One region of the Serratia sp. JSRIV002 genome, then DNA from elsewhere that is predicted to be linked to it. Evidence: predicted binding sites of a transcription regulator. Region 1 holds the regulator's gene; each other region holds the start of a gene.
What was found. The regulator CRP, encoded in region 1, controls carbon source genes, mostly activating them, when cyclic AMP is high. The targets are predictions, from matches to a motif close to ATGTGANNNNNNTCACAT.
Positions count from the first base shown of each region.

Region 2: a site for CRP is predicted at 2,508-2,525, ahead of KGP26_RS14470 (YjcB family protein). Genes of this name have one in related genera too.
Region 3: a site for CRP is predicted at 2,063-2,080, ahead of rbsD (D-ribose pyranase). Genes of this name have one in related genera too.

Region 1 covers NZ_CP074143.1:5,602,284-5,606,954, forward strand. Annotated here, with positions in the region: gene KGP26_RS26310 (LysR substrate-binding domain-containing protein) at 1-547, shown strand, start outside; gene KGP26_RS26315 (OsmC family protein) at 550-957, opposite strand; gene crp (cAMP-activated global transcriptional regulator CRP) at 1,339-1,971, shown strand; gene KGP26_RS26325 (YccS/YhfK family putative transporter) at 2,028-4,103, shown strand; gene KGP26_RS26330 (aspartate aminotransferase family protein) at 4,135-4,671, opposite strand, start outside.
Region 2 covers NZ_CP074143.1:3,070,939-3,075,609, reverse strand. Annotated here, with positions in the region: gene KGP26_RS14485 (DMT family transporter) at 1-580, opposite strand, end outside; gene KGP26_RS14480 (helix-turn-helix domain-containing protein) at 759-1,628, shown strand; gene KGP26_RS14475 (glyoxalase) at 1,647-2,084, shown strand; gene KGP26_RS14470 (YjcB family protein) at 2,131-2,412, opposite strand; gene mrdA (penicillin-binding protein 2) at 2,706-4,631, shown strand.
Region 3 covers NZ_CP074143.1:6,008,790-6,013,460, forward strand. Annotated here, with positions in the region: gene rbsC (ribose ABC transporter permease) at 1-41, opposite strand, end outside; gene rbsA (ribose ABC transporter ATP-binding protein RbsA) at 48-1,553, opposite strand; gene rbsD (D-ribose pyranase) at 1,561-1,980, opposite strand; gene kup (low affinity potassium transporter Kup) at 2,148-4,016, opposite strand; gene ravA (ATPase RavA) at 4,326-4,671, shown strand, end outside.

The DNA of each region.
Region 1 (4,671 bases):
TCCACAGGCCAATCTGCTGATCCGCGAGGCGCAGCTTTCTACGCTACTGCCAGCATTGCGCGAAGGCCGCCTGGATTTTGCCGTGGGTACCGTCAGCCCGGAACTTCCGCTGGAGGATCTGGTGCGTGAACCGCTGTTCAACGCCTCTTTTTGCATTATCGCACGCCAGGGGCACCCACTGGCGCAGGCCACCTCGTTGGACGAATTGCGTGAGGCCAAGTGGTTATTACCGGAAACCGATATGGGTTACTACCAGCAGTTGCGTGCGGTGTTAGGCACCTTCTATCAGCAATTGAGTCGTTCGCCCATTCGCTCGGACTCTGTGACCTGTGGCTTGAATATGGTGCTGGAGGCGGATTATTTGACTATCGTGGCGCGGGCGATGAGTGCACCGTTCTATTTGCAGCGTCGGCTGGTGGCATTGCCTATCGACACGTTGCCACAAGCGCAATATTGCGTGCTGTATTCACAGAAATCGCCGCTAACCGTGACGGCACGGCGATTTCTTGATTTATTGCGTGCCCACTGCCTGCGCTACCCTTGGTAGGATCAGGCCACTTCGCGGATTTCGAAGCTGTGGGTAATGCTGGCGGCTTTACCCAGCATCAAGGAGACGGAGCAGTATTTCTCGGCGGAAAGATCCACCGCACGCTCGACGATCTTATCGGTCAGCCCTTTGCCGGTGACGATAAAATGCAGATTGATATGGGTAAACAGACGCGGTGCTTCTTCACGACGCTCGGAGGTCAGTTTTACCTCACAGTCACGCACATCGTTACGCCCTTTTTGCAGGATCGACACTACGTCGATGGCGCTACAGCCGCCGACGGACATCAACACCATTTCCATCGGGCTTGGCGCTTTATCGCCAGCGTTGCCATCCATCAAAACCTGGTGACCAGACGCAGACTCACCCAGGAATGTCAGCCCTTCTACCCACTTAACTCTTGCCTGCATGTTACACACTCCGGTTAATTTCTTAAAAACAGGGTACGCTTTCGCATACATTCTGGCAACGTAACCTGACGCTAATCATGCTGAAGCGAGACAACACAAGACACCCGCCTCACTCTGTGCTACAAACAGAGCCGCAATAACTCTTTCCAGGTCACCGATTTCAGGGATATGTCCAAGGAAAGGCCCCTATATTGGTTTGTTAACAGAATGTAGCTTGCAGCTCTCCCTGCAAGTTAATATGCTAGAGCACAAGCGTATTTCTATAACACGCCTCAAAACCTGTTGATAGCCACAATTAAAACACCGGGCTATAAGCACGTTTTACAGGGAACTCTGACCCCTGTGATACAAGGCAGCGATAACAACAGAGGATAACAGCGAATGGTTCTCGGCAAACCGCAAACAGACCCGACTCTCGAATGGTTCCTGTCTCATTGCCATATCCACAAATATCCATCGAAGAGTACGCTTATTCACCAAGGTGAAAAGGCCGAAACGCTTTACTACATCGTCAAAGGCTCCGTCGCGGTGCTGATTAAAGATGAAGAAGGCAAAGAGATGATCCTGTCCTACCTTAACCAGGGGGATTTCATCGGCGAGCTAGGATTATTTGAAGAAGGCCAGGAGCGTAGCGCCTGGGTACGGGCCAAAACCGCCTGTGAAGTGGCTGAAATTTCCTACAAGAAATTCCGCCAGTTGATCCAGGTTAACCCGGATATCCTGATGCGCCTGTCCGCACAGATGGCTAACCGCCTGCAAGTCACCTCAGAGAAAGTGGGTAACCTCGCCTTCCTTGACGTAACCGGCCGCATTGCACAGACCTTGCTGAACCTGGCAAAACAGCCTGATGCCATGACTCACCCAGACGGCATGCAGATCAAAATCACCCGCCAGGAAATTGGCCAAATCGTCGGTTGCTCACGTGAAACCGTCGGTCGTATTTTGAAAATGCTCGAAGATCAAAACCTGATCTCCGCGCACGGCAAAACCATTGTCGTGTACGGTACGCGTTAATCCCCAGGGAAACGGTGCAGCAATGCGCCGTTTCTTTACCTGCTGAATAGCCAACCATGTGGCGCCGCCTGATCTACCACCCGGAAGTCAACTACGCACTGCGGCAAACGCTGGTGTTGTGCCTGCCGGTGGCGTTTGGTTTACTGATTGGCAACCTGCAACTCGGCATGCTGTTCTCGTTGGTGCCCGCCTGCTGCAACATTGCCGGGCTGGATACGCCGCACAAACGCTTTTTCAAACGCCTGGTCGTAGGCGGCTCCCTGTTCGCACTCAGCAGCCTTCTGCTGCAACAAGCCCTGCTGTGGGATCTGCCGTTACCCTTGCTGATGCTGGCAATGGCGCTGTTGCTCGGCGTCAGCGGTGAGATCAGCCCGCTGCACGCACGCCTGCTACCAGCCGCATTGGTCGCCGCCATCTTTTCCCTCAGCATGGTAGGCACCGTGCCAATCTGGCATGCCCCTTTGCTGTATATCGTCGGCACCGCCTGGTACGGGCTGTTTACCTGGGCCTGGTTCAAGCTGTGGAAAGAGCAGCCGATGCGCGAATCTCTAAGCCAGCTGTATATGCAGCTGGCCGACTATTTTGAAGCCAAATACTCATTACTGACGCAGCATACCGATCCTGAAACTGCCCTGCCGCCGCTGTTGCAACGCCAGCAGAAAGTCATGGATCTGATCAGTCTGCTATACCAACAGCTTAATTTCCTGCCCCATGCCAATAACCTGGAGCAAAAGCGCCTGCGGCGTACGTTTCAGGTGGCGCTCGATTTGCAAGAGCACATCACCGTCAGCCTGCATCTGCCGGAAGAAGTGCAAAAGCTGGTGGAGCAAAGCCAGGCCGAAGCGATCATCCGCCGCAACGCCCAGGTGATCGCCACGCGCCTGCGGGTGGTGGCCGACGATATTCTCTATCATCGGCACTCTTCGCGTTTCAGCATGAAGAATGAGCTGGCGGCGCTGGAAAAAGTGGCCTCACAGCACGCCGATAATCCGGTTGGCCAGTTCTGCTATTACCACTTCAGTCGCATCGCACGCCTGCTGCGCACTCAGCACCCACTTTACCGCCGTAATCTGATGGCCAATCAGTCACGCCTGCCGTTCTGGCCTGCAGTGGTGAGCTATCTATCGTTCAAATCCAACGCCTTGCGTAACGCCGCCAGACTGGGGGTCATTCTGGCGGCAGGCAGCAGCCTTGGCATGCTGTTCAATCTGCCAAAACCCTACTGGATCTTGCTGACCATCATGCTGGTCAGCCAAAACGGCTATAACGCCACGCGGGTGAGGATCCAGCACCGTGCCCTCGGCACGTTGGCCGGGCTGGTGATTGCCGCTGGACTGTTGCAACTACAGATGCCGGAGAACGTGACGCTGAGCATCATGTTGGCCATCACCCTGGCGGCCTATCTGATCCTGCGGAAAAACTACGGGCTGGCGGTGATGGGCTTCACCGTGACCGCCGTCTACACCTTGCAGCTCCTGGCGCTGAACGGTACCCATTTCCTGGTCCCCCGCCTGATCGATACCCTTATCGGCTGCGTACTGGTGTTTGGTGGCACGATCTGGCTATGGCCGCAGTGGCAGAGCGGCATGCTGCGTAAAAACGCCCATCAGGCTCTGGAGCACGATCAGACTGCACTGCGTTTATTGCTGGAAGAACAGGAACCCGACCCCAGCGAACTGGCCTACACACGCATGCAGGTCAATCAGGCGCATAACGCCCTGTTTACCTCCCTCAATCAGGCGATGCAGGAACCGGGGTTTGAATCGAATTATCTGGCTGATATGCGGCTGTGGATCACCCATAACCAGTTTATTGTTGAACACCTGAATGCGATGACCATTCTGGCGCGCGAGCACTATATGCTGACGCCAAAGCTGGCTCAGGAGTATCTGCAAACCTGTGAGATCGCCTTACAGAGCTGTCAGCAGCGGTTGGAATATGACGGCCCGAGTACCAGCAACAGCATCATGCAGCCGCCGGACCTGCATCCAGATATGCCGATCACCGAGATGGAACGCCACTTGAGGCGGATCCTTTCTCACCTGACCGTGATGCATACCATTTCGTCATTGGCATGGCGCCAGCGCCCACATCATGGGATCTGGCTGAAGCGCAAATTGCGGGAAAGCTGAGACTAGCGGGACCGCAGCCCCGCTAACTTGATCAGCCGTTAATCACATCCTGTACGGCCAATTCGAACAGCGCCATGCCCTCGTCGATATCTTTCAGCTCAACCACCAACGAAGGGGCAAAACGGATCACATTTGGCCCGGCATTGAGGATCATCAAACCACGTGCAGCAGCGGCAGTGAGGAAATCACGCGCTTTGCCGTGATAGCCCGCCTTCAGTTCCGCGCCAATCAACAGCCCCATGCCACGAATATCGCTGAACACATCGTATTTCTTACCGATCTCCTGCAAAGCCTGAACAAACAGCCCACGACGCTGCTCAATCCCGCTTAGCACCTCTGGCGTGTTGATCACGTCCAACGCTGCCTCTGCCACTGCACAGGCCAGTGGGTTGCCGCCGTAGGTGGTGCCGTGGGTGCCAACCTGCATCACCGAGGCGATCTCTTCGGTGGTCAGCATCGCGCTCACCGGGAAACCGCCGCCCAGCGCTTTGGCGGTGGTGAGGATGTCTGGCGTAATGCCGTAATGCATATAGGTAAACAGCTTGCCGCTACGGCCCATACCGCTTTG
Region 2 (4,671 bases), 2.5 Mb from region 1:
ACATCAGCAGTGCGCCGTAGCTCATGGCGTAAGTGTTGGTGGAAAGGATATCCAGTCCACGGCGTTGATGGCGTGTGCTGAGCATGTTCCCCAGCGAAAAACCATAGGTGCCCAGGGCGCTCAAGCCGATCCCCTTAAGCAATTCTGGCGCCATCTGGGTCGCCATCAGATCTTGCCAAAACAGCGCCACGATGCCGATCATGCCTAACAGCGCCGCAGGAAGCAGGTTGGGGCCGGGGCGTTGGCGGAAGAAAATCATGCTGTTAACCGCGTTGAACAACACCGCCATCGAGAAAATCACCGATTCCAGCCCGCTGCTGATATAGGCTGCGGCCAGGTAGAAACAGTAAAAGTTAAAGCCAAACACACAGCAGCCCTGCAACATGCAGAACAGGTGGTCCCGCAGGCTAATGGCCCGCAGACGGCGTAGCGCCAGCATGGCCAGCCACATCACGGCGGCAGCCAGCAGGAAGCGGTAACCGATCGAAACGGGGATCGCCACCGTGCCTTGTTGCAGGGTAATCGCAATCCAGGTGGTGCCCCAAATCAGCACCACGGCAAGATACAACAGCGTATTCATAAATTCTCCTGTGAATGATGACGGGAGTATTCATCTTTTTGCGCCGTAACGCTTTCAGCCTTTTGCGGCCAATTGCATATTCTTGCGCTTTTTTTGTTAAAAGCGCCCGGTGACAACTGGTATCCCGCGCCAGCACTCTTTAAACTGAAACGGCTTGGATCACAGGAATAGGGCAGCTATGGCATACCTGGCATTTGAAACACTGCACCAACATAAAGCCCGGTTGCACAATAGCGTGCAACTGGGATCTGGCGTGCAACTTGCGGCCTGGTCCAACTGCAACGACCGTATCACCCAGGAAAGTGCCGATCACCACACCCTCAGCCTGTACGTGGCGGATGGTTATGAGTGCTATCAGAAGGTACCAGGGGGGTGGCAGAACGGCGGCGGCCCGGATCGTTTTTGCATCATGCCGCGTCATTACGAATCCACCTGGGATGTCCGCAGCAATCTCTCTTTTGTGCATCTGTACTGTACCGACCAGCATTTGCGCCATTTGGTGGAGCAGACCTGGGATCGCAGCCCGGCGTCCATCAACGTAGAGCCGCTGTCGTTTGCGGAAGATCCGCAAATCACGCTGCTGTATCGCCAGTTTTTACTTAATCACAATTGGCAAGATAGCGCCAACCAACTGGCACTGAGCAGCGCCTCTACGCTGTTGATGTCGCATATGCTTCAGCGCTACACCCAGTTCCAATGGCGGCTGCCCAGCGTGCGTGGTGGGCTGGCACCGGCCGTGCTGAAGCGGGTGCAGGAGTTTATCTATCACCATCTCGATCAATCCTTGGTGCTGGCAGACTTGGCCGCTCAGGCGGAATTAAGCGAGTTTCATTTTGCCCGCATGTTTAAACACAGCACCGGGCAGGCGCCGCATCAATATGTGATGCAGGTGCGTTTGCGGCAGGCGGAGAAATTACTGCGCAACACGCTGATGCCGCTAACCCAGATTGCGCTGGACTGCGGCTTTAGCTCGGCCAGCCATTTCAGCCACCGTTTCAAGGCATTCTATGGCTATACGCCGATACGGCTGCGGCAGCAAAGCCGTTAATCCCTGAGGAGAAAGGATATGGAACAACCATTTTGTGGTGTTGAGGTACTTTTTGTCGCGGGTTTTGGCCCGATCACCCAAAACACCAGCCAAAGTGCCGCGTTTTATCAGCAAGCGCTGGGGTTGCCGCTAAAGCCAATGGAAGGGAATGAGGACTATCTGCTGACCGAGCACGATGCCTTGGCGGGCGTGAAGCACTTTGCGCTGTGGCCACTGGCGCAGGCGGCTCAATCTTGCTTTGGCCAGGATCAATGGCCACAAGATTTGCCGGTGCCACAGGCGTGGATGGAGTTTGACGTGGCAGATATGGCGAAGGCTACCCAAACGCTGCTGGATCAGGGCTATAAACTGCTGGTAGCCAACCGTCTGGAGCCGTGGGGCCAGAGCGTCACCCGTTTGTTAAGCCCGGAAGGTTTGCTGGTCGGCGTGACCTTAACGCCCTGGATGCGCCACTAACTTTGCCGGGGCGCGATAGCTGCGCCCGTCTAGACTGGAAAAACGGTTATGGCAGAGGGAAGGCGGTTGGGTTCTGGCTCATGACATCGATGAAAACGTCTTTGAATGACGCCCAGAATTGCATAATGCCAGCCAGGTTGAAGGACATGCCCATCAGCCCCATCACAAACCAGCAGCTAGTGAACAACCCGAGGCTGCTGAACACAAACGCCATGCCGTTACGGCTGGCCTTGCGGCACACCACATTCAGTTGGCTGGCCAGAAACATCATCACTGCGCTCAGTAATTCCCAGCGCATCATAATAAAGCCAGTGGCTATGGTACTCATCGAAGGTGATCCTTTGCTACACATGCCGCAGCCAACTCCAGGTATCAGACCTTGGGGCAGAATGCGCATTGGATAGACGGTGGTTTAGGTTGTTGGTGTGATCTGCGTCACATTGTAGCATTGGAATAATTGGCGTCTCAATAGTCGTTATGGCCTGTCTGACAAATCCTGGCAACATTCCAATATGTTGAAACATTTATGCCAACTCATTAGCAACCTTTTAATGTAGCCCCCGGATTATTAACGCTATGCTTGCCGGCTTTTCGCCCAGTCAAACAGGTAAGACTCTGCGCATGGCCCAATTGCAAGATCCATTCCGTGACCATCCCGCCGAAGAAACGTTGTTCATTCGCCGTGCCTGCGTGGCGATGGTGCTGGTCGTCGCCTGTTTTGGCTTGCTGGTTTTCAACCTGTATCAGTTGCAGATCAAACAGCATGCGTTTTACCAAACGCGCTCCAATCAAAACGACATCAAGATGCTGCCCATTGCCCCCCATCGTGGCCTGATCTTCGATCGCAACGGCATCCCGTTGGTGCGCAATATACAGCTGTATCAGATTGAAGTGACCCCCAGCAAGATTGCCGATATGGCAACGCTGTTGCAAAACCTGACGCCCATTGTAGATTTGACGCCGGATGATATCGCCGCCTTCCGTGACGATATGCATCACAATAGCCGCTATAAGCCAGTTACGCTGAAGACCGGGCTTAGCGAAACCGAGGTGGCTCGTTTTGCGGTAAACCAGTATCGCTTTGACGGAGTGACCATCGAGACCTACCAGCAGCGGCAATATCCTTACGGGGCACAGTTGGCTCATGTGGTGGGGTATGTCTCCCGCATTAACGATAACGACGTTAAAAAGCTGGAGCAGCAGGGCCTGGCGCAAAACTATGCGGCCGACCACAATATTGGCAAACAGGGGCTGGAAGCCTATTACGAGAAAGAGTTACACGGCACCACCGGCTATCAGGAAGTGGAGGTGGATAACCACGGGCGTATCGTTCGCCTGCTGAAGGAACAGCCACCCCAGGCGGGCAAAGATATCTATCTGACGCTGGATCTGCACCTGCAACAGTACATTGAAGGCTTGCTCAAAGGGCAACGGGCGGCGGTGGTGGTTGCCGATCCGCGTGACGGAGGTATTCTGGCGATGGTCTCCAGCCCTAGCTACGATCCCAACCCGTTCGTCAAAGGTATTGGCTATCAGGCTTATAAGTCGCTACTCAGCAACCCGGATTTACCGCTGATTAACCGCGTGACGCAGGGGTTATACCCGCCTGCATCAACGGTAAAACCTTATATGGCGGTATCGGCACTGTTTGCCGGTGTCATTACCCCAACCACCACTTTCTTTGGCGCACCCACCTGGACCTTGCCGGGAACGCAGCGCCGCTATCGCGACTGGTTGAAAACCGGGCACGGCCTGCTGAACGTCACCAAGGCGATCGAGGAGTCGGCCGACACCTTCTTCTATCAGGTCGCCTATGAGATGGGGATCGACCGGATCCACCAGTGGCTCAGCCAGTTTGGCTATGGCCAACCGACGGGAATCGATCTGAACGAGGAATATCGCGGCGTGCTGCCGAGCAGGGAATGGAAGCAACGGGTACACAAGAAAGGCTGGTACCAAGGTGATACCGTCTCGGTGGGTATTGGCCAGGGGTATTGGATCGCTACGCCGATCCAGATGGTGAAAGCGCTGACCACGCTGATCAACAGCGGCAGGGTGAAAACGCCGCATCTGTTGTATTCGATGAGACGGGGCCGGGAAGTCGAACGCTACCGGCCACCAGAGCAGGCCGCGCAGATTGGCGAGGCCAAATCGCCGTATTGGGGAATTGTGCGCAACGGTATGTATGGCATGGCGAACCTGCCTAACGGCACCGGGTATAAGCTGTTCCATACCGCGCCCTACCAGATAGCGGCCAAATCGGGGACCTCACAGGTTTTCAGCCTGAAAGAAAACCAGACTTACAATGCCAAAATGATCCCGGTACGCCTGCGTGACCATATTTTCTACACCCTGTTTGCGCCGTATAAAAACCCGCGGGTGGCGATGGCACTAATTCTGGAAAACGGGGGTGGGGATGGTGTCGTTGCAGGGCCAACGGCCAGGGCAATCCTGGACCATATTTTCGACCCGGCCAATGCGCCAGCGCCGGGGCAAAACGACGCTACCCAGAAGCAGTTGGGAGACAGTGACGATGTGCAACATTAAACGCGTTTGTTTTTACTTTCTTACAAACTGCAACCTTCTG
Region 3 (4,671 bases), 410 kb from region 1:
TTACTGAACCAGCGCTTAGCTGCAACACTTTGTGAACTCATATCTGATTACTCCTGCTTTACGCCGTATTGCTTGCCAACGGCTGCTGCCATCAGCACTTCCTGGGTGGCCTGTTCAATCGGGAATTCGCCGCTGAGGTGGCCTTCATGCATCACCAGGATGCGGTCGCTCATGCCCAGCACCTCCGGCATTTCCGAAGACACCAATATGATGCTCAGCCCTTCCTGCTTGAACTGGTTGATTAACTGGTAGATCTCTTTTTTGGCCCCGACGTCGACGCCGCGTGTCGGTTCGTCGAGGATCAGTACCTTTGGCCGGGTCATCAAGCCTCGGGCAATCGCCACTTTTTGCTGATTGCCGCCGGAAAGCAAACCAATCGGCTGCTCCATCGACGGCGTTTTGATATTGAACAGGCGGATAAAATCGCTGACGGCGATCTGCTCGTCGGCATGTTTCAGGCCACCACCGGCGCGGCTGAAGTAGCGCAGCGCGGTCAGCGACATGTTTTCCTTCACCGACATCCCCAGCACCAGACCATCACGCTTACGGTCTTCGGAGATATAGACAATGCCGTTAGCCAGGCCGTCCTGAGGAGTACGAGTCACCACCTCATGGCCGTCCAGATTCACGGTGCCGCTTTTACGTGGCGCCGCTCCGTACAGGATCTTCATCAGTTCGGTACGCCCAGCCCCCATCAGGCCAGCCACACCCAAAATCTCACCGCGGTATAAAGTAAAGCTGACGTCATGCACGCCAGGGCCGGAAACGTGGCTCACCTGCAGGCGTTTTTCACCGCGCGGCAGGTTCAGACGTGGATACTGCTCTTCCAGCTTGCGACCCACCATCATTTCAATCAGCGAATCTTCATTCAGTTCGGCAACCGGCCGCTCGGCAATAAATTGCCCGTCACGGAATACGGTCACATCGTCGCAGATTTCGAAGATCTCTTTCAGGCGGTGGGAGATATAAACAATACCGCGGCCTTCGGCTTTCAGCTCGTTGATCACTTTAAACAGCGAGGCGGTTTCGGTATCGGTCAGGGCATCGGTCGGCTCATCCATGATGATCACTTTGGATTCAAAGCTCAGCACCTTGGCGATTTCCACCATTTGCTGATCGCCAATCGACAATTCCCCCACCAGCCGGTGGCTGCTGTAGCGCAGGTTCAAACGCGCCAGCAGTTTGTCCGCTTCGGCATACATGCGTTTCCAGTCGATGCGGCCAAAACGGTTAACGAACTCGCGGCCAAGAAAGATGTTCTCGGCAATGGTCAGCTGCGGGATCAGGTTCAGTTCTTGGTGGATGATGCCGATACCCGCGTCCTGCGAATCCTTCGGCCCGTTGAAAGCCACTTCCTTGTCGAGGAAATATTGGCTGCCCGCATCTTTGTTATAGATACCGGTCAGCACTTTCATCATGGTGGACTTGCCAGCACCGTTTTCCCCCACCAGCGCCATCACCCTGCCGGGATAAACGCTCAGGGCGGCCCCAGAAAGCGCCTTCACGCCGGGAAAGGCCTTATCGATCCCCTTCAGTTGCAGTAAAGGTTGCATAGGCGCCTCAGAAAGTTACGCCGGAGCACAGGATCACGTTCGCGTAGGGCGAACATTCTCCGCTGCGGATCACGGCCCGGCTATGTTCGGTTTGCGCTTTAAACGCGCTGTGGCTGATATAGCTGATGCTGATGGTATTGCCCTGGTGTTGGCCAAGCTGAGTCAGTTGAGCCAGTAATGCCTCGTGGAGCGACGGGTTATGCTTGACGATCTCTTCCGCCAGGATGGCGCTCTCTACCTGCATTTCCTGCGTCACCACGCCTACAACCTGTAAGAATGTCGGCACCCCTTGGGTCAGCGCCAGATCGATACGCGGCGTCACGGCCGGGATCGGCAAGCCTGCATCGCAAATCGCGATCTGATCGGTGTGGCCGAGACGAGAGACCACCGCAGAAACGTCAGAATTCAGTAGTACGCCTTTTTTCATGAGTAAACTCCAGCAGCGAAACGTTTCGCTATTGAGTCAGTGTAGAAAATCAGCAGAGGAAGACAACCCTGTCATAGCGGAAATGTGATCGCCATCGAAACGTTTCGCTCACGTTTGATAAAGCGTAGCTAAAAAAGAAGGGCCCAGCAAATGCTGAGCCCTCTCTTTTAGATTTCGACCTGGGTTCCCAGTTCGATGACCCGGTTGGGCGGGATCTCAAACTGGTCGGCAGCCCGCAATGCGTTGCGGCTCAGGGCGATAAACAGCTTGCCGCGCAGGAACAGATACCACGGCCGTTTGGTGAGGATCAGCGATTCATGGGACATAAAGAACGACGTCTCCATCATCCGGCATGGCAGCCCTTCCAACCCACAGCGGTGGAAGACTTCCTCAACGTTCGGCGTTTCACGCCAGCCATAGCTGGCTACCACTCGCCAGAAGGTCGGTGACAATTGCTCAATCGTCACACGCCGGACGTTATGCACATAAGGGGCATCTTCGGTACGCAAGGTCAGCAGCACTACCCGCTCATGCAGCACTTTGTTGTGCTTGAGGTTATGCAACAGGGCAAACGGGATCACGTTAATCGCCCGCGACATAAACACCGCAGTGCCCGGCACGCGAACCGGTGGCGATTTTTCCAGTGAGGCAATCAGTGCTTCAAGGGAGTTACCGTGCTCATGCATCCGGCGCAGCAGGCGGAAACGTTCACTCTTCCAGGTGATCATGATCAGGAACATCACCAGGGCCAACATCAGTGGCAACCAACCGCCAGAGAACAGTTTCAAGGCGTTCGCCGAGAACATCGGTACATCGATAATCAGCAGCATCACCAGAATGCCTCCCACCAGGAAGCGATTCCAATGCCAATTCTTGATGGCGACGGAGGTGATCAGGATGCTGGTCAATACCATGGTGCCGGTCACCGCAATACCATAGGCCGCGGCCAGGTTACTGGAGTGTTCGAAGCCCACAATCACCAACACCACGGCGATATACAGGGTCCAGTTGATCACCGGGATATAGATCTGGCCGGACTCCATTTCCGAGGTATGAATGATGCGCATCGGTGACAGATAGCCCAGACGAACGGCCTGGCGGGTCAACGAGAAAACGCCGGAAATGACCGCCTGCGAGGCAATAACCGTGGCCAGCGTAGCCAATATCAACAGCGGGATCAACGCCCAATCGGGGGCCAACAGGAAGAACGGGTTCTTGATCGCTTCCGGATTTTTCAGCAGCAATGCGCCTTGGCCGAAGTAGTTAAGCACCAGCGAAGGCAGTACCACGGTGAACCAGGCCAGGCGGATCGGGAATTTGCCAAAGTGGCCCATATCGGCATACAGCGCTTCCACACCGGTAATCGACAGTACCACCGCACCGAGCGCGAAGAAGGACACCTTCTTATATTCAACAAAGAAGTTGAGGGCCCATTTAGGGTTCAGCGCCTGCAACACTTCCGGGTTGGCGATAATGCTGCGCGCCCCCAGGACCGCCAATACGATAAACCACAGCAGCATCACCGGGGCAAACAGTTTGCCCACGCTACCGGTGCCATGTTTTTGGATGGCGAACAGTAAGGTCAGTACCAGAATAGACAGCGGGACGATGTAGGGATCAAGCGACGGGGCGGCAATCTCCAACCCTTCGATCGCCGACATCACCGAGATCGCCGGAGTGATCACTACCTCGCCATAGAAGAAGCTGCCACCAATCAGGCCCAGGATCACCAGCAAAGAGGTCGTACGTGCCGAGGTATGGCGCCCAGCCAAAGACATCAACGTCAGTATCCCGCCTTCACCGGCGTTATCCGCACGCATGACGTAGGTGAGATACTTCAAGGAAACGATGACGATCAACATCCAGAAGATTAAGGAAAGAAAACCAAACACCACGTCGGGACGGACATCAAAACCGTAATGACCGGAAAAACATTCTCGCAAGGTATAGAGCGGGCTGGTGCCGATATCACCGTAAACGACCCCAATAGCCGCCAGGGTAACCGCCGATAAAGACTGTTTATGTTCTGTGCTCATAGTTTGCTTCTTTTGCTAGATCATCCGTCAACCGATGCATCAGCATCAGGTTAAAGATACGGGCTCCAAGATCCGTCACACCCGGTAAAAGGCGCACAGTATGCATCATTTATAGCACTTGCCTACTCTACTATCTGACCCCAAAAATAAACAAAATGTGAATCAGCCCCCTTGTTGAGCATAGAAAAATTTTACTAATCAACCAGCTATAAGGCTAAAAATAATGATGGTTTATCATCGGATTCTCTAGCAAGATTGGCTGTCGGCCTGGGTGGCAGGCTCTAACCTCCGGACAACGCGAGCTATTTTATGGCGTCATCAACACTTCTGGCAGAACGGATCGCCCGCCTCAGCAGTGCGCTGGAGAGCGGCCTTTATGAACGGCAAGAGGCTATCAGGCTTTGCTTGCTGGCAGCCTTGTGCGGCGAAAGCGTGTTCCTGCTGGGCCCGCCGGGGATCGCCAAGAGCCTGATCGCCCGCCGGCTGAAATTTGCCTTCCGCAGCGCTCGCTCCTTTGAATACCTGATGACGCGCTTTTCCACGCCGGAAGAGGTGTTTGGCCCGCTGTCGATCCAGGCTCTGAAAGATGAAGGCCGCTATCAGCGTCTGACTGCGGGTTATCTGCCCGAAGCCGAGATTGTCTTTCTTGATGAAA